Regions from separate parts of the Priestia sp. 40 genome, predicted to be linked through region 3. Evidence: riboswitches for the same ligand, from Rfam matches in the RefSeq annotation. Region 3 holds a riboswitch; each other region holds the start of a gene.
What was found. A riboswitch is a leader RNA that binds a small molecule or an ion and turns the genes downstream of it on or off. The one in region 3 is predicted to bind S-adenosylmethionine.
Positions count from the first base shown of each region.

Region 1: another riboswitch for S-adenosylmethionine. It lies ahead of ACO1DI_RS03520 (BMP family lipoprotein); the one in region 3 lies ahead of ACO1DI_RS09665 (methionine ABC transporter ATP-binding protein).
Region 2: another riboswitch for S-adenosylmethionine. It lies ahead of ACO1DI_RS04435 (hypothetical protein); the one in region 3 lies ahead of ACO1DI_RS09665 (methionine ABC transporter ATP-binding protein).

Region 1 covers NZ_JBMPZA010000005.1:468,541-478,803, reverse strand. The annotation lists gene ACO1DI_RS03535 (putative polysaccharide biosynthesis protein) at 1-1,595, shown strand, start outside; gene ACO1DI_RS03530 (hypothetical protein) at 1,615-1,983, shown strand; gene ACO1DI_RS03525 (hypothetical protein) at 2,074-2,235, opposite strand; SAM riboswitch class I at 2,569-2,675, shown strand; gene ACO1DI_RS03520 (BMP family lipoprotein) at 2,750-3,760, shown strand; gene ACO1DI_RS03515 (ABC transporter ATP-binding protein) at 3,842-5,374, shown strand; gene ACO1DI_RS03510 (ABC transporter permease) at 5,349-6,416, shown strand; gene ACO1DI_RS03505 (ABC transporter permease) at 6,403-7,320, shown strand; gene ACO1DI_RS03500 (sulfite oxidase-like oxidoreductase) at 7,345-8,007, shown strand; gene ACO1DI_RS03495 (MogA/MoaB family molybdenum cofactor biosynthesis protein) at 8,042-8,554, opposite strand; gene moaC (cyclic pyranopterin monophosphate synthase MoaC) at 8,567-9,055, opposite strand; gene glp (gephyrin-like molybdotransferase Glp) at 9,170-10,263, shown strand, end outside.
Region 2 covers NZ_JBMPZA010000005.1:637,924-648,186, forward strand. The annotation lists partial or broken gene ACO1DI_RS04385 (hypothetical protein) at 1-93, opposite strand, end outside; gene ACO1DI_RS04390 (MgtC/SapB family protein) at 170-832, opposite strand; partial or broken gene ACO1DI_RS04395 (class I SAM-dependent methyltransferase) at 938-1,036, shown strand; gene ACO1DI_RS04400 (poly-gamma-glutamate hydrolase family protein) at 1,092-1,811, shown strand; gene ACO1DI_RS04405 (hypothetical protein) at 1,863-2,372, opposite strand; gene ACO1DI_RS04410 (PLP-dependent aminotransferase family protein) at 2,395-3,804, opposite strand; gene ACO1DI_RS04415 (GNAT family N-acetyltransferase) at 3,917-4,315, shown strand; gene ACO1DI_RS04420 (GNAT family N-acetyltransferase) at 4,345-5,184, opposite strand; gene alaP (alanine permease AlaP) at 5,411-6,814, opposite strand; gene ACO1DI_RS04430 (DUF1540 domain-containing protein) at 7,130-7,288, opposite strand; gene ACO1DI_RS04435 (hypothetical protein) at 7,389-7,727, opposite strand; SAM riboswitch class I at 7,797-7,898, opposite strand; gene ACO1DI_RS04440 (hypothetical protein) at 8,020-8,316, shown strand; gene ACO1DI_RS04445 (GNAT family N-acetyltransferase) at 8,329-8,775, opposite strand; gene ACO1DI_RS04450 (hypothetical protein) at 8,856-9,296, opposite strand; gene ACO1DI_RS04455 (glycosyltransferase family 2 protein) at 9,404-10,263, opposite strand, start outside.
Region 3 covers NZ_JBMPZA010000005.1:1,639,490-1,649,752, forward strand. The annotation lists gene sufD (Fe-S cluster assembly protein SufD) at 1-34, opposite strand, end outside; gene sufC (Fe-S cluster assembly ATPase SufC) at 52-837, opposite strand; gene ACO1DI_RS09650 (carboxymuconolactone decarboxylase family protein) at 1,078-1,443, opposite strand; gene ACO1DI_RS09655 (MetQ/NlpA family ABC transporter substrate-binding protein) at 1,567-2,403, opposite strand; gene ACO1DI_RS09660 (methionine ABC transporter permease) at 2,421-3,089, opposite strand; gene ACO1DI_RS09665 (methionine ABC transporter ATP-binding protein) at 3,082-4,107, opposite strand; SAM riboswitch class I at 4,239-4,346, opposite strand; gene ACO1DI_RS09670 (thioredoxin family protein) at 4,527-4,826, opposite strand; gene ACO1DI_RS09675 (toprim domain-containing protein) at 4,841-5,191, opposite strand; gene ACO1DI_RS09680 (YusG family protein) at 5,373-5,618, opposite strand; gene gcvH (glycine cleavage system protein GcvH) at 5,698-6,081, opposite strand; gene ACO1DI_RS09690 (arsenate reductase family protein) at 6,217-6,573, opposite strand; gene ACO1DI_RS09695 (acyl-CoA dehydrogenase family protein) at 6,689-8,473, opposite strand; gene ACO1DI_RS09700 (acetyl-CoA C-acetyltransferase) at 8,497-9,675, opposite strand; gene ACO1DI_RS09705 (3-hydroxyacyl-CoA dehydrogenase NAD-binding domain-containing protein) at 9,688-10,263, opposite strand, start outside.

The DNA.
Region 1 (10,263 bases), 1.2 Mb from region 3:
TGAGAGGTACGCTTTTATTAACAGCGTCTTCTTTGTTAACAAAGATTTTAGGCTTTATTTATATTATTCCTTTCACAGCCTTAGTGGGAACGTCAGGTTATGCACTTTATAAGTATGCATACGGTCCATATACATTGATGCTAAGCTTGTCGACAATGGGTCTTCCGCTTGCTGTTTCTAAGTATGTATCGAAATATAACGGTCTTGGAAACTACCGTGCGGGACAAGATCTGTTAAAAGCAGGACTTCTATTAATGACGATAACGGGCATAATAGGTTTCTTAGTCCTCTATACGATGGCACCGTGGCTCGCTGAACTAGTTATTAACGGAAAAGATTCCTCAGGAAATAGTCAAAAAGACGTAGTGTACGTCATCCGAATGGTAAGCTTTGCTTTAATTATTATCCCGCCTATGAGTCTATTACGAGGCTACTTTCAAGGTAACCAGTCTATGGGACCGTCCGCGCTAAGTACAATTATTGAACAAATAGTGCGAGTGTTGTTCATTTTAGTAGGAGCATACGCTGTTATTCACCTTTTTCATAGCACAATGACAAAAGCTGTTGGAATCGGTACGTTTGGAGCGTTTATTGGAGGCGTAGGGGGAATTGGGATTCTTGGAGCGGTTTATTTGAAGCGCAAGCGGTTGATTATAAAAGAAGTGAACAGCGGAAAAAATAATAAATCCGTTCCGTTCTCTTTAATGTTCAAAGAGCTTGTGACGTACGCTGTTCCGTTTGTATTAGTTGGTTTAGCTATTCCTATCTATCAAAATATTGATACGTTTACGATTAACATGCTTTTTCAATCAATAGGATATGGACAAGCTAAGGCTGAAACGATTAACTCCGTCATTGGATTAGCGCAAATTTTGGTGATGGTGCCGGTATCGTTAGCGACTGCCTTCAGCATGTCGCTAATTCCGGGCATTACATCTTCTTTTGTGCAAAGAAATTTACGGGAAGTAAAAGGAAAGATTACAAAAACGCTGCAGCTGCTGTTGTTTTTTACTCTTCCTACTGCGGTAGGGCTTTGTTTATTGGGTAAGCCGGTATATATGATGATTTTTGGAGCGAAAAACAGTCCTGAAATCGGTGGAGTTGTTTTACAATGGTATGCGCCTGCTGCGATTCTTTTTGCTCTTTTTACCGTAACAGCCGCAATTCTCCAAGGAATTAGTCAACAAAAGAAGCTAATTTTAGGCTTGGGCTTAGGAATTGTTGTGAAGATAGTATTAAACGTACTGTTGGTTTCAAGCTTAAAAGAAATTGGACCGGTTGTCGCGACTTACGGAGGGTATGGTGTATCGGTTATATATAACTTCTATTTAATTGAAAAATCTATTTCTTACCGAGTTCAATCACTGGGACAAGCTGCGTTGACACCTGTTTTATTAGTAAGTGTGATGTCAGCCGCTGTGATTATCGGCAATTATACTTCTCACTATTTTTTAGAAAATAAGCTGTCTGCATCTTCACTTGCGATTAGCACATCTTGTATTTCAATTGCTTTAGGTGCTGCCGTGTATCTAGGACTTGGCGTAAAAACAAGTTTAGGGCAATCTGTTGTATTAAATAGAAGAAAAAGAATGTAAATGTAAAAAAGAGAAAGGTGTGTCAAAACGATTTTTACTAACCGTAGCGGCTGGAGGATGTATCATAATTTTCGGCGCGCTGCTGCTATTAAATTGGGAAAGAGTGTTTGGCGATTACCGTCCGATTCAAACAGCAACAGCTGTATTCAAGTTAGAGGTGGGAAGTCAAGGTGTAGCAGAGACTACGGATTCAGATGATGCTCTTCACTATATGGTGAAAAAAGGACATTTAGATGAATATATTCAACTGATGAATGAAAAAGGCTATGTGTTAAAAGAAAAAGATATTGATCATAACCGACTTGTTTTTAACGATGGGGAAGAGGATGAGCAAATTTACTACAAGCGCTTTGCAAGGAAGTATACGATGATTGATGGAGAAGGGTAAAGGCCTTCACTTAGAATTACTACATACTAAAATCATTAAAAGAAAACACCACCTTGCGAATAAAAGGTGGTGTTTTTTTGTTAGATTATCTCATCTTAGTTTTGCTCTTGCTACCCCTGTTACGACCATGCTCGTAATAAAAATAACTACGATTCCAATGTTGGTCGGGGTATCAAAAAATATTTTTGAAACGGCTAAAGCGATAATAAGCCCAATGGCTATGCCAGATAATTCTTTCATTAATTTCAACATTAACACCTCTTACCAATATCGCTAAGGAAAAGTCTAACATTATTGGTAAAGTGGTTTCAATTAATAACACATTAACCGAAGAAGCATAATAAAATTTATTTGCTACCGCTAAATCCTTTCGACAGTCAACAAATTCAGTATAAGCGCTTTGTGAAGAAGTATAGAATGATTCAAGAAATGAGGTAAAGGTTTTAACTTCTATTTTAGTAGACTAAAACCATATAATCCTATCTGTTTTTAAAGTTTTTTTGTATGAAAAAGAAAAATAATATTGACAATTATTAAAAAACTATTAATATTGACTATATTACATAAAACAAATAGCTATTGTTTTCCTTATCAAGAGAGGTGGAGGGACTGGCCCTGTGAAACCCGGCAACCGCTGTCTATGACAGAATGGTGCCAAATCCTTAAGAACAGTATGTTCTTGAAGATGAGGAAGAGACGTTTGGTTAACGAGCTCTTCCTTTATATAAAGGAAGAGCTTTTTTATATTATAGGGGGAGTAAGTTAAATGAAGAGATTTCTTATTTTAGCAGTTGCGCTTGTACTACTCGTAACTGGCTGTCAGTCAAAAAGCACAAAAAGCAGTGGAAGTGAAGAGAAAGGAAAGAAGCGAATTGCTCTTGTTTTGCCTGAAAAGATTGGAGTTAACCCGTTTTTTCAGCAAATGGATGAGGGAGCAAAACGCGCTGGGAAGAAGTATAACATTGATGTAAAGACAATTGAATCTACAGATCAAGCAGCCATTGAAAGTAATTTGCGTGCTGCCGTAGCAGAAAATTATGACTTGATTATTACATCTTCTTTTGAATCCGAAGATGCGTTGAAAAAAGTAGCTCAAGAAAATCCGCAGCGTCAATTTGCGATTATTGATACAGTGGTTGATTTACCAAATGTAAGAAGCGTTGTATTCCGTGAACAAGAAGCTTCATATTTATTAGGAGCAGCCGCAGGATTGATTACGAAAACGAATAAAGTAGGAATGGTTGCAGCTGATGATATTCCATTATTAAAAAAATGGACGGTAAGCTTTAAAGAAGGATTACAATCAACAAATCCCAAAGCAGAGTTTCTAGTAAATTATGTGGGAAGTTTCTCTGATCCAGCTAAAGCAAAAGAACTTGCTATTTTACAGGCTTCAAAAGGTGCTGATTTTATCGCTGGAGCATCAGCTGTAGGCGACTTGGGTGTATTTGAAGCAGCAAAAGAAAAAGGTTTTTATACGGCAGGCCAAGATATTGACCGTACGGAAGTAGATCCTGAGCATATCATTTTATCGCAGTTAAAAGGATCTGATGCGGCTGCTTATGAAACGGTAGAAGCACTCGCAAATGACAAATTTAAATCGGGCGTAGTGACATACGGCTTAAAAGAAAAAGGTGTTGGGTTAACGTATGTGACTCAAGACAGCAAGACACCTCTTAATGACTTTGTAGGACAAGATGTAATTGATCAATTAAAAGAAATTAAAGATTCGATTATTGATGGAAAAACAGTGGTAAAAGATCCGTTAGCAAAGTGAGTTGAGAAGAGAAGTCGAGTAAGGCTGGCTTCTCTTTCTTATTTTTGAAAAAAACCTAAAGGGAAAGGAGCAATGAATGGAATGAGTGAGCTGTTGCAGTTAACGAATTTGACGAAGAAATACGGTTCATTTTTAGCAAACGATAACGTGTCTCTTACGCTGAAAAAAGGGGAGGTTCACGCGCTGGTCGGAGAAAACGGTGCTGGTAAAACAACGTTGATGAGGATGCTTTACGGAATGGAAAAGCCGAGTTCAGGAAGTGTTCAGCTGCACGGGAAATCTGTTTTGTTTTCATCTCCTGCGGATGCGATTAAAAACGGAATAGGCATGGTGCATCAGCATTTTATGGTTTTTCCTCATTTTTCAGTGGCTGAAAATATTGTCTTGGGGCATGAGCCAAAGAAAGGTCTCTTTTTCAACAGAAAGCAGGCGAAAGCAGATGTACAGCAATTAACCCAAACTTATCAAATTTCAGTGGATGTTCATAAAAAAGTAAAGCATTGCTCAATTGGGGAACAGCAAAAGATTGAAATTTTAAAAGTGCTGTATCAAGGAGCAGAAATTATTATTTTAGACGAGCCTACCGCAGTTCTTACTCCTCATGAAGTAAAGGAACTATTAAAAACAATCCGGTTTTTGGCTTCTCAAGGAAAAAGCATCATTATTATTACACATAAGCTGCAAGAAGTGATGGAAGTAGCGGACCGAATTACAGTTCTTCGAAATGGTAAAGTAGCCGGCGTCACAAGTAAAGAAGATACCAATGCTCACCATTTAGCGAGACTAATGGTAGGGAGAGAATTAAAAGAGCGTCCTGCAAGAGTGCCATCACAAAGCACTTCTCATTTAAGCGTACAAAATCTCTTTTTAAAAGGAAAAGGACAAAAAAACGTGTTGCAAAATGTGTCTCTTCACGTTTCTGCAGGCGAAATTGTCGGTATTGCAGGGGTTTCAGGAAATGGGCAGTCAGAGCTGCTTCAAGCAATTGCTGGATTAGTAGAAACAGACACCGGAAGTATCAAACTTGGAGATGAAGATCTTACAGGGCGATCTGTGCGTGAAAGAAGAGAGGCAGGAATTGCTCATATTCCAGAAGACCGCTATATGTGGGGAGCCTCTAAAGACGATACGATCGAGGAAAATGCGCTGATGGGCTATCAGTATAAAGCTTCTTACTCGAAGATGGGCTGGCTGAAAAGAAAGATATTCAAGTCGAGCGTGGAGGAATGGATAAATGAATTTTCGATTAAAGCCACTTCATCTAAGCAAAAAGCAGGAGAACTGTCTGGGGGAAATCTGCAAAAATTAATTGTTGCAAGAGAGCTTGGCCAAAACACCTCTTTTCTACTTGCTGCCGAACCAACGCGAGGAGTGGATATTGGGGCAATGGAACGTATTCATGATGCCTTGATTCAAAAAAGGAATAATGGCTCTGCTATTTTACTTGTATCGTCTGAGCTGTCGGAGATTATCTCACTATCAGATCGAATTTTAGTGATGTACGAAGGCAGTATTGTCGGAGAGCTTACAAGAGAAGAAGCGACGGAAGAGAAACTAAGCATATTAATGGCAGGAGGAACGGTAGAAGGTGATACAGTTGCAGAAACTTCTTAAATCATTAATCCAACCGATTATTGCGGTCATTTTTGGCTTAGCGATAGGAGGCATTATTATCTTCTTAACAGGTGGTTCGGTTTTCCAAACATATACAGAGCTCTGGAATGGAGCGTTTGGTAATTTTTATTTCTTCACCACTACACTGGCTCGCGCTACGCCTATTCTGTTAATTGCGTTAGGTGTGGGATTTGCTTTTAGAGCAGGTGTGTTTAATTTAGGGGGAGAAGGACAAATGGTCGTTGGAGCGATTAGTGCAGCGATTGTTGCTTATTACCTGCCGGCTCCAGGGATAGTCAAGCTGATAGCAGCCATTGCCGCTGCTGTTGTGGCAGGAGGTTTGCTTTCCGTTTTAGCAGGATGGATGGAAGCCGCGTTTAAAATTCAGCTTGTCATTTCGACCCTTTTATTAAATTATATCGCTGTTTTATTTGCAAGTTATTTAGCAGGTCACCCTTTTCAAGATAAAACAGGCTCAGCTGCTCTCGCTCAGACGCCTATGATTGAGCAATCAGCATGGCTTGGAAAAGTGTTTCAAGGAATGCCTCTTCATGTCGGATTTATCATTGCTCTAGTGGGTGCGCTGCTGCTATGGACGGTGCTTCGCTACTCTGTGTTTGGCTATGAAGTAAACGCATCCGGGAAAAATCCGTTGTTCGGAGCGTATGGAGGCATTCATCAGGTAAAAGTCATGCTGTTTAGCATGTTTATTAGCGGAAGCTTGGCTGGATTAGCAGGAGGATTTGAAGTGCTTGGTTCACAGTACCGATTTGTAGACGGTGCGCTCACCGTTCCTGGATATGCATGGACTGGAGTGATGGCTGCTCTGTTAGCAAATTCAAATCCAATCGGCATTGTTTTTACGTCTCTTTTACTTGCCGCTTTGCAAACAGGAGCGATGGGGCTAGAGCGTAATACAGAAATTCCGTTAGAAATTGCGAGTATTATGCAAGCTGTTCTTATTCTATTTATCTCAGCGAAATTTACAAAGCAGTGGTGGAAAGCCAAAAAGAAAGGAGCTGATATTCGTGGAGCTGCTTGATTGGTCACTGTTAAATGCAACGCTGCGAATGGTTGCACCGATTTTATTAGCGGCGCTAGGCGGAATGCTTTGCGCGCGCGTGGGCATATTTAATGTAGGGCTAGAAGGTCTGATATTGATTGGGGCTTTTAGCGGAATTGCCGGTAACTATTATACTCACAATGTCTTTTTTGCGATCGTGATTGCGGCTGGAGCAAGCTTACTTTTTGCTTTGCTTTTTGGAATGATGGTCGTGGTGTTTAAAGCCAATGAAATTGTCGTTGGGGTGTCTATTAATTTTTTAGCACTGGGCTTAACGACATTTTTACTCCGGACTATTTTTCATACAAAAGGTGCCTATTACGATAAAAACATGCACGGGATAGGTACATGGGATATTCCTTTAATTAAAGACATACCTATAATCGGCGACATTGTTTCCGGGCAGTCACCGCTTGTCTATTTTGCTTTTTTAGCAGCTATTGCTTTTTATATCTTCTTTTATCGAACGATTTTTGGTTTTCGTCTTCTAGCAGTAGGCTACAATAAGGTAGCAGCAAGTACGCTTGGGTTGAAAGCAATAAGATATCAGCTGTTTGCGATTGCAGCATGCGGAATTCTGTGCGGGATCGCGGGAGCACAGCTTTCGTTAGGGCAAGTCACGATGTTCTCAGAAGGTATGACTTCAGGGCGTGGATTTATCGCACTTGTTGCGATGATGCTCGGTCAGTCTCATCCGCTCGGTATTTTAGCCTCAAGTATCCTTTTCGGCTTAATGGATGCCGTGAGCACACGACTGCAAGGCTTTTCAATACCGACCGAGTTTACCATGATGGTTCCGTATGTGCTGACATTAGCAGCGATGTTTTTCTTACGAGATAAAGGAGTCGAAACGAATCAAACAAGTCAGCAAAGTGCACGCTGACAAAAAAATAAAGAGGTGGTACCTATGAACAAAGCAGACCGTATTAAACGAATGAAAACACCAGAAATTGATCCAAAGTATGAAGGACGAGTGCCTCCGGGACAAGTAGTGACAGAGCGGTTTCCTATTTTGCATGAAGGCGACGTGCCGGAGTATAACTTAGAGGAGTGGACGCTTCGGGTGTTTGGATTGGTAGATAAGGAAGTGACCCTTTCCTATCAAGACATATTGGATATGCCGCAAACGACGGTGAAATGTGATATTCACTGCGTAACAAGATGGACAAGGCTTGACAATGAATTTACAGGCGTGTTGTTTACAGACTTTTTAAAAGCAATTGGCGTGGAGTTAAAAAGTGAATATATCATGCTGCACGGAGACAATGACTATACGTCAAACATTGAAGTAGAAGATTTGCTGAGAGACGATATTCTTCTTGCTCATTCCTTTAACGGAGAGCCGCTTACACCTAAGCATGGATATCCGCTGCGATTGGTTGTTCCGCACTTGTACTTTTGGAAAAGTGTTAAATGGCTTCGAGGCTTTGAAGTCATTGATGAAAATCATCCTGGCTTTTGGGAGCAAAACGGCTTTCATCTTAGAGGAGATCCATTTAAAGAAGAGCGTTTTTCTGGAGAAGATTTAGGTATTCCAGAAGATGAGTGGGTACATAAAGACTATGATTAATAAAAAATGCCTATGCTTGTGCATAGGCATTTTGTTAGCGCTGGCGGTTTAACTCCCACACAACGTGGCGAAGTTCAGGCAAAATCAGCTTGGTCATGGCTAGACGAACCGCACCGCTTGATCCTGGTGTAGAAAAAACGGCTTTTTCGTTAACCGTCCCGGCAATTGCCCGGCTCATAATCGCTGCGCTGCCAATGTCTTCGGTGTAGCTCAGCATGCGAAACAGCTCGCCAAACCCGACGATTTCTTTATGAATCAGCGCTTGAACAGCTTCAATCGTGACGTCTCGTTTTGTAATGCCGGTTCCGCCGTTTGTAAGGACAACGTCAATGTCATCATCACTGCAGCCGGCAAGTATCGCTTGTTGAATCGACGTTTGGTCGTCTTTTACAATTTCATATGCTGCGACTTGCATATCATGTTCTTTTAGAAGTTGGATCATCAGCGCGCCGCTTTTATCGGTTTCTTTTGTACGTGTATCGGATACGGTAATGACTTTGCAGCGAACGGGCTGCGTTGCTTTGGATTTATGTTCGTGTACGCTCATTATGTACCTCCTTTACGCTTCTGTGCGTTTGTAGTCACCGTTTTTGCCGCCTGATTTTTCAAGCAGATACGTTTCACCGATAATCATGCCTTTATCAATGGCTTTGCACATATCATAAACGGTTAATGCGCAGGCAGAAGCAGCGGTTAAAGCTTCCATTTCAACGCCCGTTGATCCTTCGGTTTTAACAGTCGCTTCTATTAGTAAACGGTACTCGTTATTGCTTGTATCCCAGTCAAATGAAAGGTTCACGCCTTTTAATAAAAGAGGGTGACACATGGGAATAATGTCAGACGTGCGTTTTGCTGCCATGATTCCTGCTACTTGTGCAACAGCAAGCACGTCACCTTTTCCGATTTTATGCTCTACAACGGCTTCGTGAATTTCTTTGTTAACAAGTATGCTTGAACGAGCTGTTGCAACGCGACGAGTGATAGATTTTTCGCTAATATCGACCATATTGGCCCGGCCTTGATCATTAAAATGAGTAAAAGAAGACATCGGTGTTTTCATCCTTTTTCAGTAAATTTTGTTGTATGATAGAAATAGTGAGATATGCTATGATTTTACACCATAGCGCAAAAAGTGAACAGACATAAAGGAAGTGAAGAATGTATGTTAGAAAGCAGAACACCTATTTCAATTCCGGAAGCAATTGAAAAAGTTATGACATATAAAAGAAAAGGCAGCATTGAACGCGTATCGATCACCGAAAGCTACGGACGTTATTTAGGAGAAGATATTATCGCCGATCAAAACGTGCCTCACTTTAATAAATCGCTTTATGACGGCTTTGCGGTTCGAGCACAAGACTGCGTAGAAGTATCAAGTGAACATTCTGTCGAGTTCGAAGTTGTAGGTGAAATCGGCGCTGGTTCTGTCTTTGAAGAAGAACTAAAGCCGTTTCAAGCTGTGCGCATTATGACAGGAGCACAAGTGCCTCATTCATGTGATGCGGTTGTGATGCTTGAAGTAACGAAGTCGTATGAAAAAGAAGGCAAAACGTATATGGCGTTAAGCAGGCGTGCTTCAAAGTGGGAACACATTGCGTTAAAAGGAGAAGAAACAAAAAAAGGAGACGTGCTCGTTTCAAAAGGAACGCGCATCAATCCGGGCGTCACCGCTTTTTTAGCTACGTTTGGCTATGCGGATGTAGCCGTGGTGAAGCAGCCGATTGTTGGCGTGTTAACAACAGGAAGCGAACTGCTTGATGTGAACGAGCCGCTAGAACTAGGGAAAATCCGCAACAGCAACTCCTATATGGCACTTGCACAAATCGTAAGAAGCGGGGGAATTCCGAAATATTTAGGGAAGCTTGAAGATGATTTTGACCGCTGCTATGAAGCGGTAGAAAAAGCGCTTGAAGAAGTGGATATTTTACTGACAACCGGCGGCGTATCCGTTGGGGACTATGATTATTTACCGGCTATTTATAAAAAGCTTGGCGCGAACGTGCTGTTTAACAAAATTGCGATGCGACCGGGAAGCGTCACAACAGTCGCAGAACGAAACGGACAGCTGTTGTTTGGATTATCAGGAAACCCATCTGCTTGCTATGTCGGGTTTGAACTGTTTGTACGTCCGATTGTTCGCAGCTTTTTACATTCACCGGCGCCTCATTTACATAAAACAAAAGCGGTATTAAACGGCCGTTTTAAAGAGCCTAACGCATTCACAAGAATGGTGCGAGGAAAAATTACAGACGAAGG
Region 2 (10,263 bases), 1.0 Mb from region 3:
GCTTCGCTTTCCGCGGGCGGCTGCTGAGCCTCCTCGTCACTTACGCTCCTGTGGGGTCTCACCTGTTCCGCTTTTCCCGCAGGAGTCTTCGCCTTACCCTCCAATCAACCGCTAGAAGCACCTACATACACGAAATCTACCATTCTCTTTTGAAAAAATAAATGAGTGCTTATTCAATTTCAATAAATAACACGTGAGCCATAGAGTGAATCGATTTAATCAATTCTATTTTATTTCGTTTCTTTTTTGCCTTTCCTTTTATTTCAACGAAATAAAACAGTTCTCCTTGATGATGATCTTGGTGAATTTCATAGGATGAAATCATAATATTTTCTTTTTCAATCTTATCAAGCAGCTCATAAATATTCTCTTGATCCGCTGCACCAAACTTAATTAAAAGGGAATGAGTAGAAAGAGATGTAAACATGACGTTCAATATTTCTAAGCCAATCAGCACCAGTACAGTTGCACTAATGCCGACTGTATACATACCCGCCCCAATGGTTAAACCAATTCCCGAAGTGGCCCATACGCCTGCGGCTGTGGTGAGCCCTCTAATATGCTGCTTTTGAATAATAATCATACCTGCTCCTAAAAAACCAATACCACTTACTACTTGAGCTGCAATCCGGCTGGGATCAAGAGCCATATGATCTTGATGAAGCACGTCTGAAAAGCCGTATTTCGAAATTAACATAATCAGCGTGCTGCCGACAGCAACTAAAAAATGAGTGCGGAAACCCGCTTCTTTAGCTCTAAACTCTCTTTCTAAACCAACTAAAGCTCCTAAAAAACCTGATAGCGCGAGACGACTAATAAAAGCTGCGGTCACTTTTTTCCCTCCTTTCTCTTCACTTTTTCATAAATGCACCTATTAACTATTTCTATTTTTGTTATAATTTACTATAACTAATTTTTAAAGTGGAGGCTAATCAAAGTGGATAAAGTTATCGATTATTACAGCAGATTTGATGAGTGGGGGAGATTAGAACGCGAGCCTATTGAGTTTCAAGTAAACTGGCATTTTATCAAAAAGCGAAAAAATTAATAATCACCTCTATTTATCATAGAATAAATAGAGGTGATTATTAATGAACCGTGTATTCAAATGGAGTACAAGCATTTTGTTGTCTCTGATGTACTGCTTTTTGATTTTCCCTCCCTCTTATGCAAGCGGTGACTATTACTCCTCTTATGCAGAACTGCAGCAGCACGAAATTCTTCACCAAGACTACGACATTCGCTACGAGCAGCGCTTTAGCTACTTATCCATCATGGCCATTCACGGCGGCGGAATTGAACCAGGTACATCAGAAGTTGCCAAAGAACTCGCTGATCGCTTTTCCGCTTCTTATTATTTATTCGAAGGCATCAAATCAAGCAACAACGGGGTTCTGCACATAACCTCAGAAAACTTTGATGAACCGATTGCTAGAGGAATGGCTCAGCAAAGTATGTCCGTCATGACGATTCACGGCTATAGCGGGAGTCAGCCTATCGTATATGTAGGCGGAAAAAATCAGCTTTATAAAGAGCTGGTGAAGCAATCACTGCGCAAACACGGCTTTACCGTCCGTGACGCTCCTTCTAACATAGCGGGAACAAGCGAACAAAATATTGTGAACGATAACCTGTTAAAAGCCGGCGTGCAGCTTGAACTCACAGCCGAACTAAGAAAATCATTTTTCGCAAACCATGACTGGTCAAGAAACAATCGCATGAATGTAACACCTCTTTTTTATACATTCGTATCTTCCTTACAAGAAGCATCCTCTTCCTATCAAACTTTCCTTTACCTACAGATCCACTAATTTTCAAAAATTCTCGATTTCCAGACAAAAAAGCCAGCGCAGTCTGTATAATCAAACGCGCTGGTTTTTATCTATTTCTCTTGCTAAAATAGACCGCTTAAAGCCTTTTTGCTCAAAAAACTCTTTGATTTCACTTGGACTTTGATAAGAAAGTCTAATCACATAGTAGTTAATATATTCAATCCAAACAAACGCGTAAAGGCCTAGAAAAAAAGCAAGTCCCTTAACCCCTAACTGCACACAGTGGTAAATGAGTACACCTAAACCTAACGCAAGAAGAATTATATTCAGTTTTTTAAAAAGCAGAAACAATTGAATGTAGCTGGAGGGCAAATGAGAATCTTCTTTTCGGCTCACTCGCCTCCATTTCATAAACCAGTATAAGCTTCCTTGAAACAAGATAAACTCAAGTATGATAAAAGCATACACACTAGAAAATGTTGTTAAGTAAAAACCTAGATGAGGAAACTCATTTAAGTACCCTACCCACAGCGCAGCAAACACTAAAGCTGCCGTAAGCTCTCCTGTCCATAAGCCAAATAATTTCCGCTTTACTTTCATAGAAATCCCCCTAGCGTATCTCTCAATCCTGCTGTTCAAACCAAGCTTTAAACAGCAGGTTTACACCTGTTTTTATTTCTTCATTAGACAGTCCGGCAAATCCAAGCAATACATAGGGCGTGGTGTTGTCACCGGCACTATGATAATAAATAGATGTTGGATAAATCGTTACCCCTTGCTTGGCAGCTGCTTCTATTAGTTTCTGCTCACTCATTCCATTTTTTACCTCAAGAAGAATATGCAATCCAGAATGTTCTCCAATAACATCTACACGTTCCCCCATAGTAGCAGTCAAGCAATCTAGCAGCAGCGCTTGTTTTTTACGGTATGCTGTTCTCATTTTATTCAAGTGACGCTCCCAGTGCCCTTCTTTCATAAACAGAAAAAGCGTATGCTGATGAAGCCTTGAAACAGGCTGTTTAAAAAGTCCACAGTGCTTCACATAGCTTTTACGAAGCCGGTGTGGCAGCACGGCATAACTTATTCGAAGAGAAGGCATCAACGACTTTGAAAACGTACCCGTATAAATAACACGATCGTCTTGATCTAATCCTTGAAGGGCCGGAATCGGTTTTCCTTTATAGCGAAATTCTCCGTCATAGTCATCTTCTATGATATAGCCATTCGTTTCTACCGCCCACTCTAGTAGTTCAAGTCTTCTTGCTATGGGCATGACCATACCAATAGGAAATTGATGAGACGGCGTAATATACACCGCACCCGCTCCGCTTTCTTTCAGTTCCTTCACTTTTAAGCCAGAATTATCGAGAGAAATAGGGATAACTGACATGCCTTGTTCTTGAAAAACGTGCCTCGTCCGGTGAAAACCTGGATTTTCGAATCCAATTATTTTTTCTTTCCCCAAGATGACAGACAGCAGCCACATAAGATACTGCGTACCTGCACCTATCACAATTTGCTCCGCTGTGCAGCGCACTCCTCTTGAATGATAAAGATACGTTGCAATTTCTTGACGAAGCAGCAGTTCGCCCTGTGGATGTCCGCTATAAAAGAGCTGGCTTTCATCATGATAAATAGTTTGAACCGTTAGCTTTTTCCACGTGTTATACGGAAACTTTTCCATATCTACCTTTCCATGGCTAAAGTCAATGACAGTTGATTTCCGTTCTTCTTGCGGTAAAGAGACATAGACGGGAGGCTGTTCTTGAAGCACAACTTCATTTTTTATCTCTTTTACAAATGCTCCTTTCCTGGCTAGTATCTCGATATAGCCTTCAGTTTCTAACTGTACATAAGCCGCTTCAACCGTATTTTGGCTAATGCTTAAATGAAGAGCTAGCTTTCGTTTGGAAGGCAGTTTTTCATGAGGCTGAATGGTACCTTTTTGAATTTGTTTCTTTATGTAAGTATAAAGCTGCATGTACAAGGGATCTGCTTTTCTTTTATCAAGCAAAGGCATTAACTCTAACATAGTGGTCTTTCCTTTCTAACTGATACTATTAAATTTGCTGTTTCTGACACTTACTCTCAGTTCAGGTTATTCATATACTGGACTATATCTTATAAATCAAGGAGATGACGCAATGACTATCACGTATAAAACCAACGTTTCAATCCGTGCGGAACAAGCCGCTGAAGTGTTTGTACATTCAGGTATTAAACGTCCTGCACAAGATCTTGATCGGATTCAAAGAATGCTTGATCACGCTTCTCTTACTGTTACCGCTTGGAGCGACAGCGAACTCATTGGTATAGCCAGAGCGTTAACAGATTTTAGCTACTGCTGCTATTTATCGGATTTAGCTGTCGTAAAAGATTATCAAAATCAAGGAATCGGCACACAGCTCCTCAAACACGTTCAATCAGAAATCGGTGAAGAAACCGCGCTGATATTACTTTCCGCTCCTTCTGCTATGAACTACTATCCAAAAGTCGGTTTTCATCAAATTGATAATGGGTTTAAGATTGAAAGAATTCGGTAGACGCAAAGAAAGGAGCTTCTCCTTTCTTTTTATCCAAACGCCTGAGCTGCTATAGCAAAAAGATTGCCCTGTCTAGCAGATAGGGGATTGACGCCATACGCCATAACAGGAGGCTTATTTTGAAGCTGAAATCCGTGTTTTTCCACAAGTTTCTTTAACGTTTCCTCATGAGAAGACAGGTCAATTCTCAGCTTTTCTTTGTAATTCTTCGCTAGTTCATCAATGACTAGCATTGCTGCTTCAGCGTGTGGAGCAACTACGGGACCAATCACGATATTGCTCGGGGTACGAACCGCTAAACCATAACCCGTCATTTTATTTTGTTCGTTTTGTAAGACAACTGCTTTTTCAGCTTGCTGAATTCTACTTTTTAAAAATAGCTTTCTATTATCTCCAAATGCTGCTTCATCAAGCTTTACAACCTCTTTGAAGTCCCTTCTCGTTAAGGATCGTGTATAAAACCCTGAAGCTTTAAATGCTCTTGGTATGTATTCATTGCTTATATATTTACTTACATAGTCCACGGTTTTAAACCCTGCTTTTTTATATAAGTGCTCACCTTCTTTTGTTGCAATTAAGTAGGCATTCACCTCAGGGGAAAGAATTTGCAAACAGTGCTTCATGAGCTGCCCGGCTAACCCTTGTTTTCGGTAATCTTTTCTCACAATTACCATTCCTATAAAAGCTGACTGATTTTCATATAAAACTACTGCTACGCTTGATACAATGTCACCTTTCTCATTTCTATGCCCAAATACGTTTCCAGATGAAAAAATTGTATGTAAATCCGCTTCACTATAATCCCATTTTTCTAGCTGCGATAGCAGCAGCAAACCTTTTATATCTTTTTCACTAAATGTTTCAATCATTTCTCCATATTCTCTCCCGACTTTTCGACGTCCTATTTGGCTTTAAGAAGCGTAATACTAGCCGTTATTTTGGCTGTCATTCAATAACTCATGAGTTCTCTTTCATAGCTAAATAGTACAGAATAAATAGAATACTTTCTACATTTATATATCCATAACTCGAAACTAAGCATTCGCACATAAACTAATGAAAAGAGACCTCTTTCCAAGAAAGAGGTCTCTTCGTTTATTTCACTAGCTTTTGCTCAGTCCCAGCTGAACTCTGACTTCGTTTGTGGAATCCTTTTGCGTAGTACGCGATAATAAGACCGATAAACCATAATGGTCCGATGACAACTGCAATTCTTGTATCTGGATTGTACGCCATAAGAACAACAACCAGCGCTAAGAATGCAAGTGACACATAAGACGTTAACGGAAATAAAGGCATTTTATATTTCAGCTTTGCCTCTTCACCTGTTTTTAGCGTTTTGCGATACTTGATTTGAGAAAGTAAGATAATTCCCCATGTCCAAATCGCACCGAATGTTGCAATGCTTGTTACCCACGTAAATACTTTGGCAGGCACAATGTAGTTTAACGCTACTCCTACTAATAGCGCACCCGCTGATGCTAAAACTGCTTTTCCCGGTACGCCGCCTTTTGTAAGCTGGCTGTATCCTTTTGGCGCTTCTCCGTGCTCTGCTAAGTTAAACAGCATACGGCCTGTACTAAAAATACCGCTGTTACAAGAAGAAAGAGCTGCTGTTAACACGACAAAGTTAATAATGCCGGCCGCCGCTGGAATGCCGATTTTTTCAAACGTTAATACAAATGGACTTCCCTGCGAACCAATTTCTTGCCAAGGATAAATTGACATAATGACAAATAATGCACCGACGTAGAAAATAAGAATACGCCAAAAGACAGAATCGATCGCTCTTGCTAAAGATTTTTCCGGATTTTTCACTTCTCCTGCGGTAACGCCGATCATTTCAATTCCTAAATACGCAAACATAACCATTTGCAGCGACAGCAAAATACCTTTGAATCCGTTCGGGAACAGTCCGCCGTTGTCCCACAAGTTTTTGATACCAGTCGCAACGCCGCCGTTGCCGATTCCAAACACAATCATTAATAATCCAACGGCAATCATTAACACAATCGCTAAAATTTTAATAAGTGCAAACCAAAATTCCAGTTCACCATATGCCTTAACAGCTAAGAAGTTAACCGTTGTCATGATGACAAGCGCCGATAACGCCCAAATCCAGTTTGGTACATCCGGATACCAATACCCCATATAAATACCAACGGCTGTAATTTCAGCCATACATGTTACAACCCATAAAAACCAGTAGTTCCAACCTGTTAAATAACCAGCAAGCGGCCCTAAATAGTCGCGTGCGTACTTGCTGAATGAACCTGCAACAGGTTTTTGAATCGCCATTTCTCCAAGTGCTCTCATAATAAAAAACATAATCATTCCGCTAAATCCGTACGCCAATAATATTCCTGGTCCTGCTAATTTAATAGCAGATGCAGATCCAAGAAACAGCCCTACCCCTATGGCTGCTCCTAAGGACATCAGCGTCACATGTCTTTCTTCTAACCCGCGTTTCAATTCTTTCCCCTGAGTTTTCCCCTGCATAAACGTCTCCCCTTTTTCCAATCTGTCAAAACGAGATGAATACAGCCTTTTGTTAGCGCTTTCATATAAGTTTGTGCTAAAAGTCAGCTAGGCTATATATTTGTATTCTATCACCTTTCTCTCACTTTTCTTTTGTCGAAAAACGAAAAAATTATCTTATCATTTTGTTTAAACGCACAATTAGATGCAGACACTGCATTTTTACTATGTATTTATTATTGCACCTAAGTAATAGTATTTTTAAGAAATAGAAAAACGCCGACTCAACTCCGTCAGCGCATCGTTCATTTTATGCTTTTTTATAAAAACTAGCATTTATCTCGCGGGTTCAAAAGTTTTACAGCCAGGTTCTTCCGTTTCAGAAACATGGTGACTACTTTCAGGACTCACAACGTAAATGGACTCTGCACTGCATTTATTTCCGGACTTCCAATACATACACTCATTCACTTCACATAATACACCTTGTGCCACTGTTATCCCTCCTTTGCTTTTCTTATCTATTCACTACCCGAAATATAACGATTCTAACATTTTCATGCAAAAAAACCGCTTGTTTATCAAGCGGATCTTTTTATTGCGTGTGTTCAACATACTGTTTTTTAGCTAAATATAACTCACGGCTCAGCGTGATCCGCCGTTCTCTTAATTTCCTTAATTTAGCCTGAAATTGTTCGTTAGTTGGCTCTTCTTGAATCAAGCGATACGTAAAAGAAATATCTTCATTTAACTGTTTAAAATCTTCCCATATCTCTTGAACGAGGGCGGATTGTTTTTCTTCAAATGAACGACTTTGCTGCGTTTTTAGCGCGGCTAAGATTTCCTGCTGCCACGTTTCGTCTTTTATTTCTTTTGCTAATAAGTATAGATCTAAATAATCGTCAATGCATAAAGCCGTTTGTTTATTATTCAATGTCATCACCTTTTCTATACGAAATGTTTCTTCCTAAGAAGAGGGTTTCATCATAGAAAAAGATTCCTCTTCTTATCTGTCAGAGCTAGGCTATGCTGGAATTAGCACCATTCAATAATTGTGGTTGCTGAGGCTTCAAAGGGCCAGTCCCTCCACCTCTCTAGATAAGAATATTTCGCTTTTAAATTATTTCTGACTATTCTAATATGTTTTATAGGTTACGTCAATAGCTTTTCAATAAAAAGAAAAAAGAAGTAAAATATGGTATGATTTTATAAAGGATGGTGAGCACATGAAACGATATATGTTATCTGCCTTTTTGGGAAGCTTGCTGCTGCTTCTTAGCATTGCCTTTTCATCTACTTTCCACGTTGCAATTGTCAAAACAACCGGAAGCATTGGAGGGATTATTTTAGCAGCGGCGGCTCTGATTATGAACGCGCTTGAAGATCCCCCCTCCTCAGACAATACAGGTGGAGGAGCCGTTGAAGTACTAGATAAAGGCGCTGTTTGGGCTACTTATTTACTTTTACTTTCATTACCGAACCTCATCGCATGTATAACATCTTATGTTTTATGGACTCGCTGACATTCACTAACGTTACGGACGTTTTACCACCTGCAGGCTCATTGATATTTGTTTATCTACAAATCCAAGTTCACGATACACATGCTGTGCAAAATTCCCAGCATGAACGCTGAGTCTGATTTCAGGATATGCTTTGATAGACAATTCATTGATTGCTTTTTGCATTAACGGCTTGGCTAGACCTTGCCCGCGGTATTCCGGTACAACATATAATTCGTAGATAAAGCCAATTTCTTCTTTTGAAAAGAAGTCGGCGGATGGGCCGATAAGAACCCAGCCTGCGAGTTTATTTTCTTGTCTCGAAACTAAATAATAACAGCCTTTTTCAAGGGCATTACCAACTAATTCATTTACGCGTTCAGCTGACGGATGAAACTGCTTCATTGTTCCTTCAAACAGCGCATCAGCAGATTTCGTCCGAATTTCCTGTATTTCTTCTTCAGTAGCTTTTGCAATCATCACGATCTCTCCTTTTGTGTTCGTTTTCCACATGCGAGGATAAATTCCTGCAAAAAAAGTCTTCGCCTAAGCGAAGACTTTTATTTAAATTCAAAATGTTCTTGATGATTGCCTTGTTCGTCCGTCCAGTTAATCATAATGTCTAAACCTGCCGCTTTTCCAGGAACAGCAAAATTCGCATAGCGAAAACGCTGACCGCTTTTGCTTAAGTTAGACCTTTCAATAGGAGAAAACAAGCTGTATTTCGCCTTATTTTTTCCTTCGTGCCGAAAAGCTTGGACCTGCACGCGCTCTACGTCTTTTCCAATGTTTGCAACGGTTAATCCATATGTATGATAGACGTTATTTTTCCACTTTAGCTGATTATCTCCCGTCATGCTCGCTTTTGTCAGTTCAACCGACCATTGTTCAGATGATTTCTTCATTGGAAGCTTCTCAATCGAAAGAGCGCTGACATGAATGTTTGCAAAAGCAAGCCAAACAAAACAAAAAGTGCTGACTGTATAAAATAGTCTTTTCATAGATTTTAATCTCCTTAGAAATTTTAGTAGTAGCATCTCCTATTCACTTAAAAATTATGATAAACGCTTTAACAAAAAAAGCCTCTCCATTTAGGAGAAGCTTCTTGTTAATGCATAAGCAAATCTTTTTGTTTGTCTAATGAGTGTTTTGTATATAAATCTCTTTCAATCGCATATTTAGGACGCTGTTTCACTTCGTTAAAAATCTTGCCAATATATTCTCCGACAAGACCCATTCCCATTAGCTGCAAGCCGCCTACAAGCCAAATCGATAAAATAAGAGACGTCCAGCCAATTTGCGTATGATCTAAATATTTTTGAATCAGCGCATAAATACCAAACGCAATGCTAAAGAGAAAAGAAGCTCCTCCAAGCAGCGTTAATAAGCGTATTGGCGCTACGCTAAAAGATGTAATCCCGTCGAATGCAAAAGCGAGCATTTTCTTTAGGGGATATTTTGATTCGCCCGCCGTCCGTTCTTTGCGGTCATATGTGACTTCCGCGGAACGAAATCCTACTAATGGTACAAGGCCTCGTAAAAAGACGTTTCCTTCTTTATATTTCATAAGTTCACCAAGAGCACGTTTGCTCATGAGACGAAAGTCGGCGTGATTTTGAACGAGCTGAATTCCTAGCTTATTCATAAAACGGTAAAATCCTACTGCCGTAGTTCGTTTAAAAAATGTATCGGTTTCTCTACTGTCTCGAACACCATATACAACTTCATACCCAAGCCAATACTTCTCTACAAAAGTACGAATGACGTTGATATCATCTTGCAAATCTGCGTCAATGGAAATGACGCAGTCAGATTGCTTATGGGCTGCTTCTAGTCCTGCGAGCAAAGCATTTTGATGTCCTACATTTCGCGCTAGCTTTAACCCTTTTACAAATAAATTACTGCAGCTTTCTTTTTCAATAAGCGACCACGTGCTGTCTTTGCTTCCATCGTCTACAAATAAAATGG
Region 3 (10,263 bases):
CTTGATCAAATGGTAATTTCGTATCAATAGTCATAGAGATCCTCCTAACTCTTAAGCTTCTTGCTCTACAGTTTCGTCTTCAATACCTAATTCTTGTTTGATCCAGTCATAACCTTCTGCCTCTAGACGCTGTGCTAATTCTGGTCCGCCTGATTTTACAACGCGACCTTGCATCATAACGTGAACTTTATCTGGTGTAATATAGTTTAGTAAACGTTGGTAGTGAGTAATCATTAAGCAACCAAACTCGCTGCCGCGCAGTTCATTAATACCTTTTGATACAACTTTTAACGCATCGATATCTAAACCAGAGTCGATTTCATCTAAAATTGCAATTCCTGGTTGAAGCATCATTAATTGAAGAATTTCATTACGCTTCTTCTCACCGCCAGAGAAACCTTCGTTTAGGTAACGCTGAGCCATGTCTTGATCCATTTCTAAGAAATCCATGTTTTTGTCTAATTGACGGATGAATTTCATTAGTGAAATTTCTTCGCCTTCTTCACGACGAGCATTAATTGCTGAACGTAAGAAGTCAGCATTTGTTACCCCGCTGATTTCACTTGGATATTGCATCGCTAGGAATAGACCTGCACGAGCGCGCTCATCTACTTCCATCTCAAGTACATCTTCGCCGTCTAGCGTGATGCTTCCTTGTGTAACCTCGTATTTAGGATGTCCCATGATTGCTGAAGATAATGTTGATTTACCAGTACCGTTTGGTCCCATGATTGCATGGATTTCGCCGCCCTTAACTTCTAAATTAACACCTTTTAAAATTTCTTTACCTTCAATTGCAACATGAAGATCTTTAATTGTTAAAGTTGACCCTGCCATATTAAAACCTCCAGTTATAGACGTATATAGTAAAAAACGATATACCTATATCTTTTTAATTATTCTCATTTTATTCTCATTACAATCTTATAACAAATGAAAACTTATAGCAACCTTTTGACCCAAAAGGTTTTAAACCATTATGTACGTTTTTTCAGACTAAATTCAATCATAAAAAAGTTGCCTTAAAAGACTCTGCGGAGCCTTCTAAGACAAGCTTTTTTTACGTGTTATATTTACTTAGTGCGTGTGGCTAGTCAGTTCTGAAATACACTCTTGGACAAGTGTAACGGACTGACTCATCGCTGCGCCTCCGCCAAATGCTGCTGACACTCCGCATGCTTCTAAAATTTCTTGCTCAGTTGCACCTTGATCAATGCAGCCTTTTGTATGATAAATCATACAGTACTCGTCTTGAGCTACTACGCTGATTCCTAGCGCGATTAACTGCTTTTCTTTTTTAGAAAGAGAACCTTCTCCAAAACATGCTTCAGTAAACGCATTAAACGTTTTTGTTACTTCCGGCAATTTTTCACTAAATTTCCCAACACCCATTTTATAATCATGAAGTGCTTGCTCAGTTGAATGACGTGCTTCTTGCTGCATAACGTCAGCTCCCATCATCAGTAAAGTTTTCACGGTTAGTATGCGTGAGAAAAATAAGAGTTATTCGTTTTGCGGCATACAAAAAAAAGCACTTGCCCAGAGGGGACAAGTGCTTTTCTTCTATTATTTATTTACCGGCAGTACTCCGCCTTTGTATTTTTCTTTAATATAGTCTTGAATTTCTTTAGAGTGAAGAACTTTCACTAAAGCTTTCACTGTATCTTTATTTTCGTCACCTTTGTGAACCGTAATGATATTTGCATAAGGGTTATTTTCTTTGCTTTCCACTGCGATCGGATCTTTTACTGGATCTAAACCAGCATCGATAGCATAGTTAGCATTGATAACAACAGCGTCACCTTCATTGTTTTTGTACATTTGAGGTAACAATCCGCCTTCAACATCGGCTTTAAATTTTAAATTCTTAGGGTTTTCCACAATATCTTTAATTTGTGCGTCTGTTTTCTTTACGCCTGGTTTTAATTTGATCACGCCAGCTTTTTCAAAAATCGATAAAATACGTCCTTGCTCTGCTACTGCATCACGCATAATAACTGTGCCGTTTTTCGGAAGATCTTTTAAGCTTTTGTATTTTTTAGAGTAGATACCAATTGGTTCAATGTGAATGGCACCGGCACTTACAAAATCATACCCTTTTTCACCTTTATGATCTTTTAGCACTGAATTCATATAAGGAACGTGCTGGAAATAGTTTGCATCAATTTCATTGTTTGCAAGAGCTGTGTTCGGTAAGATGTAATCTTGGAATTTTTTAATTTCTAAGTCAATTCCTTGTTTTTCTAAAATCGGTTTTGCTTGTTCTAAAATTTCAGCATGAGGCGTATTAGATGCACCCACGACAATTTTCTTTTCATCTTTCGATCCATTGTTAGATCCACATGCAGCTAATCCTACTACTAGCGCAGATGTTAATGCTAAAGCTGAAAGCCATTTCTTCATAATAAATAGTCCTCCCTTTATCTTTTATCAATTTTTGCAGTAATCGCATCTCCAATAAGTTGGATAATAAATACAATAATCAAAATTAAGATCGTAGCGGCTAGCGTTACGTCATTATGACTGCGCTGGAATCCTTCTAAATATGCAAGGTTTCCAAGACCTCCAGCTCCAATCACACCCGCCATTGCCGTATAACCGACTAACGCAATGGTTGTTACTGTCAAACCGGAAATCAAAGCTGGCAGCGATTCAGGTAACAGCACTTTAAAGATAATAGTGCTTGTTGTGGCTCCCATTGATTTAGCAGCTTCAATAACACCTTTATCAATTTCACGCAGACCAATTTCTACAAGACGCGCATAGAATGGTGCTGCTCCAACAATTAAAGCCGGTAACGCTGCGTTAGCGCCTAAAATACTTCCTACCAACGCTTTGGTAAATGGAATCAGTAAAACAATTAAAATAATGAATGGAATGGAACGAAAAATATTTACAACTGCTGACACAATGGCATATAAAGGTTTGTTTTGCCAAAGCTGTCCTTTGGACGTTAAAAATAAAAGCAACCCCAATAAAATACCTAGAACAAACGTGGCTATAACTGAAATAGCCGTCATATATAGTGTTTCATTTGTCGCTTGAATAAAATCATCTAAAATAACGTTTGGAAATAGTTTCTCAAGCATTCGTCATTACCTCCACTTCTACCTGCTGCTCATGAATGTATGCAATGACTTTTTCAACTTCTGTTAATTCTCCGTCTAAATGAACGAACAACGTCCCGTATGAACCTGTTTGTGTATGAGAAATCTTTCCTTGCAAAATATTAATCGTTACATCAAACTGTTTTAAAATCGTTGTAATGAGCGGTTGCTCTGCTTTTCCGCCAACAAACGTCAGCTGAATAATTTGCCCGCTTGGATACAGCTCTTTTACTTGTTCAATCGTTTCAAACGTTTCCTCTGGTTCAGAAATCTGTTGAACGAATCGTTTTGTAATCGGCTGCTTAGGTTTTCTGAATACTTCTAGCACTTGTCCTTCTTCTACTACTGCCCCATTTTCCATAACGGCTACTCGATGACAAATTTTACGAATGACGTGCATTTCATGAGTAATCAATACAATGGTTAACCCAAGCTTTTCATTAATATCTACTAACAGATCTAAAATGGAATCTGTCGTTTGGGGATCAAGCGCTGATGTTGCTTCATCACAAAGCAATACTTTTGGATTGTTCGCTAGCGCTCGAGCAATCCCAACACGCTGCTTTTGTCCGCCGCTAAGCTGTGATGGATAAGCATCTTCACGCCCTTCAAGCCCGACCAGCTTAATAAGTTCGTCTACTCGTTTCATTCTTTTTTCTTTTGAAATCCCTGCTATTTCTAACGGAAAGGCAATATTTTCTCGTACCGTACGTGACCACAAGATATTAAAGTGCTGAAATACCATACTAATTTCTTGTCTAGCTTTTCTGAGTTTTCCGCCTTTAATTTTTCCAATATCATTACCTGCTACTTCGACCGTTCCTGTCGTTGGTGTTTCTAATCCGTTTAGCAAGCGAATCAAAGAACTTTTCCCCGCTCCGCTATAACCAATAATTCCGTAAATTTCACCTTGGTTAACGGTTAGATTCACATTATCAACAGCTGTTACTCGACCGCTTTTAGCCTGATAAATTTTTGTAACGTCTGTTAATGTAATCATATTTCTTCACCTTCTTTAGTAAAAACTTGATTATGTTAGGTTGCCCTATAGAATGAAAAAGCCGTAAAACATTTTTCCCCATCAAAAAAGCCTCTCTGCGCATGACAGAAAGGCTCGATATTTAATCCTTTCTCTCATCTTTCAAAGCGCATAGCTTTGCAGGAATTGGCACCATTTCAGTTAGTCTGACGGTTGCCGGGTTTCACAGGGCTCAGTCCCTCCACCTCTCTTGATAAGAGTTCGCAACAATTATTTTGTTTTTGGGAAATATTCATTCATTTATGAACATTCATGAGTGTGATTTTAGCATGTGTCAGATAGGCTGTCAACAGATTTTACCCTTGGGATAATATCCCAAGATTTCAACAGCCCCAACGGTTCGCTCTCTTTCCATTTCTTCATTTTAAACAAACGTTTGATTATCGAAGTTCTTCAAGCACGTGCTCGATGGAATGAAACGCATAAAGTTTTTTTATCATTTCGCCATTTTTCACTTCAATCAAACAAGGTACACTTTCAATGGAAAATAACTCTGCTTTTGAAGGCATATAATTTAAATTGCTCATTCCGATGGTTACATCCGGCAGCATCGCTTCTGCCACGGTTAACATTTTTTTTGCCAGCTGACACGTTCCGCAAAAAGGCGTATGGAAAAAGATAAAGGCTCTTTCTCCTTCTTTTAACTGATCATCAAGCTGTTTTTCGCTCCATTCTTGCATGTTGCTCATTCCTTTTATGTTAAAAATTCTGCATTAACATCGATATTGGCACTCAGTAATACTGTTGCTATGTGATGTCTAGGGGCGGCAGCAACTTCTCGGTACATTTTATCAATATATAAATGCTCTGCTTCCGGAAGCTCTCGTTTAAATTGTTTTCTCAGCTTATTCCCTGAATCATCAGAGTCAACGAGTATGTATACCTCTTTGTTAAACGTACAGTCAATAATTTCATCCAGCTTTGATAAACTAATCGTACCGTTTGTACAAATAATTTCAATTGGTTCTCGAATGATATCTTGAATACGCTTTTTATCTGATTTTCCTTCGACAATAATTACTTTTTCAATTTCAATTAGCCCCATTTTCATCACCCGTAATCGTCAGTTGTATAGTAACATCATTTCTTTATGCTATACAATATTCGTTAATGTATCACAGTTCACCTGTTTTTTAAAAGAAATTTGCAAGAAAGAACTCTTTTAAAAGGCAGTTTAGGCCATATTATTTCCATAAAACAAGAAAAACAGCGGCAGTTGCCACTGTTTAGCACCATCCTGCTTCTTCGTCGCAGTCTGTATATTTTTGCGTTTCACCTTGTTTTTGTACGTCCGCATATTGATAGAACTTATTATTTTCTTGCGAATATCCTTCTTCAAAGCGGTATTCATTGCCGCTTGTCCCATAACTAACTTCACCAATTGGCTGCTTATCAACATATAATTTCATACCGCCGTCATGAAATTTAGCTGTAACGCGATCTGTAACGTCCATTTTTTGTTTTTCAAACATAAAAAGACACTCCTTTAGCTTGTTTACTAATAGAGTGTCCAGTCAAAAACTTTTCATAAAGACAATTTATGGAGGAGTATTATCCTTCGTTTGTCATTTCTTCGTATTGCTCTGCTGTCATCAGCTTGTCTACTTGAGAAGCATCAGATGGTTTGATTGTAATCATCCATGCTTCTTCGTATGGAGATTCATTAACAAGTTCAGGGCTATCGCCTAAGTTGTCGTTTACTGCTACAACTTCACCGCTAATTGGTGCATAAAGCTCAGAAACTGTTTTTACTGATTCAACGCTACCAAACGGCTCGTCAGCTTCTACTGTTGCTCCTACTTCTGGCAGTTCAACGAATACGATGTCTCCAAGCTCAGCCTGAGCGAAATGTGTAATACCTACGCGGACAACGTCTCCTTCTGTTTTTACCCATTCATGCTCTTCAGAATAACGCAAATCTTTTGGTGTACTCATCTTAATCCCTCCAAAATATGTATCGTAATTTGTTTATATAAAAAGCGCCTTCAACGTGGAGAACACTTTCTACAACCTAAAATAACTTCCTATTAACAGTGTAACGTAAAAGGTAAAAATTTTCTATTTGAAAACTTACTTCCACACGTTCTCAAACTGCTCTTCTTTGAAACCAAGCGTTACTTTTTGTCCATCTGTTAGCAGCGGACGCTTAATTAACATGCCATCTGATGCAAGAATCGATAGAAGTTCATCTTCACTCGCACTGCTTACTTTATCTTTCAGTCCTAATTCGCGATATTTTTTACCGCTTGTATTAAAGAATTTTTTTAATTCTAAACCGCTGTTCTGATAATAAGACTGCAGCTGCTCTTTTGTTGGCGGGTTTTCTACAATATGAATTTCTTCATACGCTACTCCATTATCATCCAGCCACTTCTTTGCTTTTCGGCACGTGCCACACTTTGGATATGAATAAAAAAACAATGACATTTCGTCAACCACCCTTTATTTTAAGCTTTTTTCGTATTTTAACACATCCTTTATCATTTACCTAGATAGAGGCTTCTTAAACAAAAAGGAGCTCGTAAAACGAGCTCCTTTTTTCTTAAACTGTGAACTTCTCTACTTCTAGAAGTGTTTTTGCAATCTCGCGCTTTACGCTAATTACATTAATTGGTGTATAGCGAGTTAACTTACGAAGAGACGAAAGCATAACTCTAAGCGTATCACCTTGTTCAACGCCAATTAACGTTTCTTTTGCATCTGCTTCGATTCGATTAAATGCTTCTTGGCAGAATACTTGCGTATATTTTACTTTTAAGCTGTTTTGATCTACTCCTGTTTTGGAAATGGCTTTTTCAGTACGTAAAACAGTGGATTCCATTGCATATACGTTACTAATCATATCGGAAATATTAACGAGAATTTCTTGTTCTTTCTCTAATTCTTTACCGTATTTCTGTGCAGCTAGACCTAAAAGCAAGAGCGCAATTTTCTTCCCATTTTGCACAAGCATTTTTTCTTGATCTAACGGCTCATTCCCTACTTCCTGCGGCATAAGCATCATCAATTCTTCTTGAAGCGTTTGTGCTTTTTGAAGCAGCGGAAGCTCTCCTTTTAGCGCTTTGCGTAAATATGTGCCTGGTACTAAGAGACGATTAATTTCATTTGTTCCTTCAAAAATACGGTTAATGCGGGAATCACGATACAGGCGCTCGATTTCATACTCACTCATAAAACCATAGCCTCCGTGAAGCTGCACCCCTTCATCTACGATATAGTCAAGAGATTCCGTTGCAAACACTTTATTTAATGAGCATTCAATGGCATATTCAGCAATGGAAGCGGCAATTTGCTTTCCGTCTTTTTGCTGTTCTTCGGAAAGCTGGCCCATATGGTCTTCAAAAAGTCCTACCGTACGGTAAACAGAGCTTTCAGTTGCATACAATTTAGAAGCCATTGTGGCTAACTTTTCTTGCGTTAATGAGAATCTAGCGATTGGCGTTTTAAACTGCTGACGCTGGTTAACATATTGAGACGTAATTTCTAACGCACGTTTCCCTGCTCCAACTGCTCCAACTCCAAGCTTATAGCGTCCAATATTTAAAATGTTAAAGGCAATCACATGGCCTTTTCCAATTTCACCTAACACGTTCTCTTTTGGGACAAGCGCATCTTCAAGAATCAACGTTCTGGTTGATGAGCTTTTGATTCCCATTTTCTTCTCTTCCGGTCCAACCGAAACACCTGGAAATTCGCGTTCAACGATAAAAGCAGAAAATTTATCGCCGTCAATTTTCGCGTACACGACGAACACATCAGCAAATCCGGCATTCGTAATCCACTGCTTTTCTCCATTTAACACATAGTGTGTGCCTTCTGCGTTAAGGCGAGCTGTTGTGCGAGCACCGAGGGCATCGGAACCAGAACCAGGTTCTGTTAACGCATATGCTGCTATTTTTTCCCCTACCGCTAAAGCAGGTAAATATGCTTGTTTTTGCTCTTCTGTTCCAAATAAGACGATTGGCAATGATCCAATTCCTACATGAGCACCATGAGTGATGGAAAATCCGCCTGCTCGAGACATTTTTTCAGCAATTAAAGCCGAGGTAATCTTATCTAAACCAAGCCCACCGTATTCTTCCGGTACATCTGCACCAAGCAACCCTAATTCACCAGCTTGTTTTAATAGCTTTACAGAACGGTCAAACTCATGCTTTTCTAAATATTCCACTTGTGGAAGGACTTCATTTTCTACAAATTCATCTGTCGTCTTGGCAATCATCTTTTGTTCAGATGTATAATCCTCTGGCGTGTAGACGCGGCTTGCATCGCCTTCTTCAATTAAAAAACTTCCACCTTTAATCATTTGTTTTGTTTTATTTGACATGTTCATATCCCCCTTTAAAATGATTATGCTAACAATTCAAATACACCAGCAGCTCCCATTCCTCCGCCAATACACATGGTGACAATTCCAAACTGCTCATTTCGACGCTGCATTTCGTGCATTAAGCTAAGAGTCAGCTTAGCTCCAGTACAGCCTAATGGATGACCTAAGGCAATAGCGCCTCCGTTTACATTTACTTTATCTTCATTAATATTTAATTCACGAATAACGCCAAGTGCTTGAGAAGCAAATGCTTCATTTAATTCAAACAATCCAATATCAGAAAGCTCCAGCCCTGCTAGCTTAAGAGCTTTAGGGATGGCAGCTACCGGGCCAATTCCCATTACTTCAGGCGGAACTCCTCCAACTGCAAATGAGCGAAACTTAAGCAAAGGCTTCAAGCCTTCTGCTTCAGCTTGTTCTTTATCCATTAGAAAAACGGATGCAGCTCCGTCACTTGTCTGCGAAGAGTTTCCAGCTGTTACGGATCCTTTAATCGAAAAGGCTGGACGAAGTTTTCCTAATACATCCGCAGTTGTGCCGGGACGAACTCCTTCATCTTGAGAGAACATCAGCTTTTGTTCACGGAGCTTATTGTTTTCATCGATTTTTCGAAGCGTCACTTCCACGGGAACAATTTCGTCGTTAAACTTCCCTTCTTGAAGTGCTTTTGCTGCTTTTTGATGGCTGCGTACAGCAAATGCATCCTGGTCTTCACGTGAAATGCCGTATTTCATCGCCACTTGTTCTGCTGTATGTCCCATGCCCATATAATATTCCGGCGCATTTTCAACCAGCTGAACATTCGGACGTGCTACGTTTCCAAACATCGGAACAAAACTCATTGATTCTGCTCCTCCAGCTAACACTGCTTTGGCTTGCCCTAGCATAATTCGTTCTGCACCGTAGGCAATACTTTGCAAACCTGATGAACAATAACGATTAATCGTTATTGCTGGCACCGTATAAGGCAAACCCGCAAGAGCGCCAATATTTCGAGCCATATTCAAACCTTGTTCCGCTTCAGGCATCGCACAACCAATAATTAAATCATCAATTGGCCCTTCGTATCCGCCTGCTCGTCGAAGAGTTTCTTTAACCGCGATAGCTCCCAAATCATCAGGTCTAACACTTGCCAGTGAACCTTTTTTTGCTTTTCCGACCGGTGTCCTAGCACCTGCTACAATAACTGCTTCTCTCATTTTTTCTCCCCCTTAATTACGCAGTGGTTTTCCTTTAACTAACATGTGCTGCATACGTTCTTGAGACTTTACTTCTCCAACAAGGCTTAAAAATGCTTCTCTCTCTAAGTCCAGCAAATACTCTTCATCAACTTCCGAACCAAACGCTACACGTCCTCCGGCTAACACAAATGCTAACTTACTAGCAATTTTATAATCATGTTCTGATATATATCCTGAATATTTCATGGATTGAGCTCCTAGCAGCAACGTTGCATATCCTGTTTCTCCAACCACAGGAATCTTAGTTCTTACAGGTGGTTTATAGCCCGTGTCATGTAAAGCAAGGACTGAGTTCTTCGCATCATTCAGCAAGTGATCTCCGTTTACGCTGATAGCATCATAGCGATTTAAAAAGTTTAGCTGTCTAGCTTCAGCAGCAGAAGTGGATACTTTTGCAGTAGCAATGGTTTCAAATGTTTTATTAGCAATTTGCTGAAGATCAAGCGTTACACCGTTCGGTAAACCATTTAGCTGTTTGATATAAAGCTCCTTGTTACCTCCTCCGCCAGGAATTAACCCGACTCCTACTTCTACAAGGCCCATGTA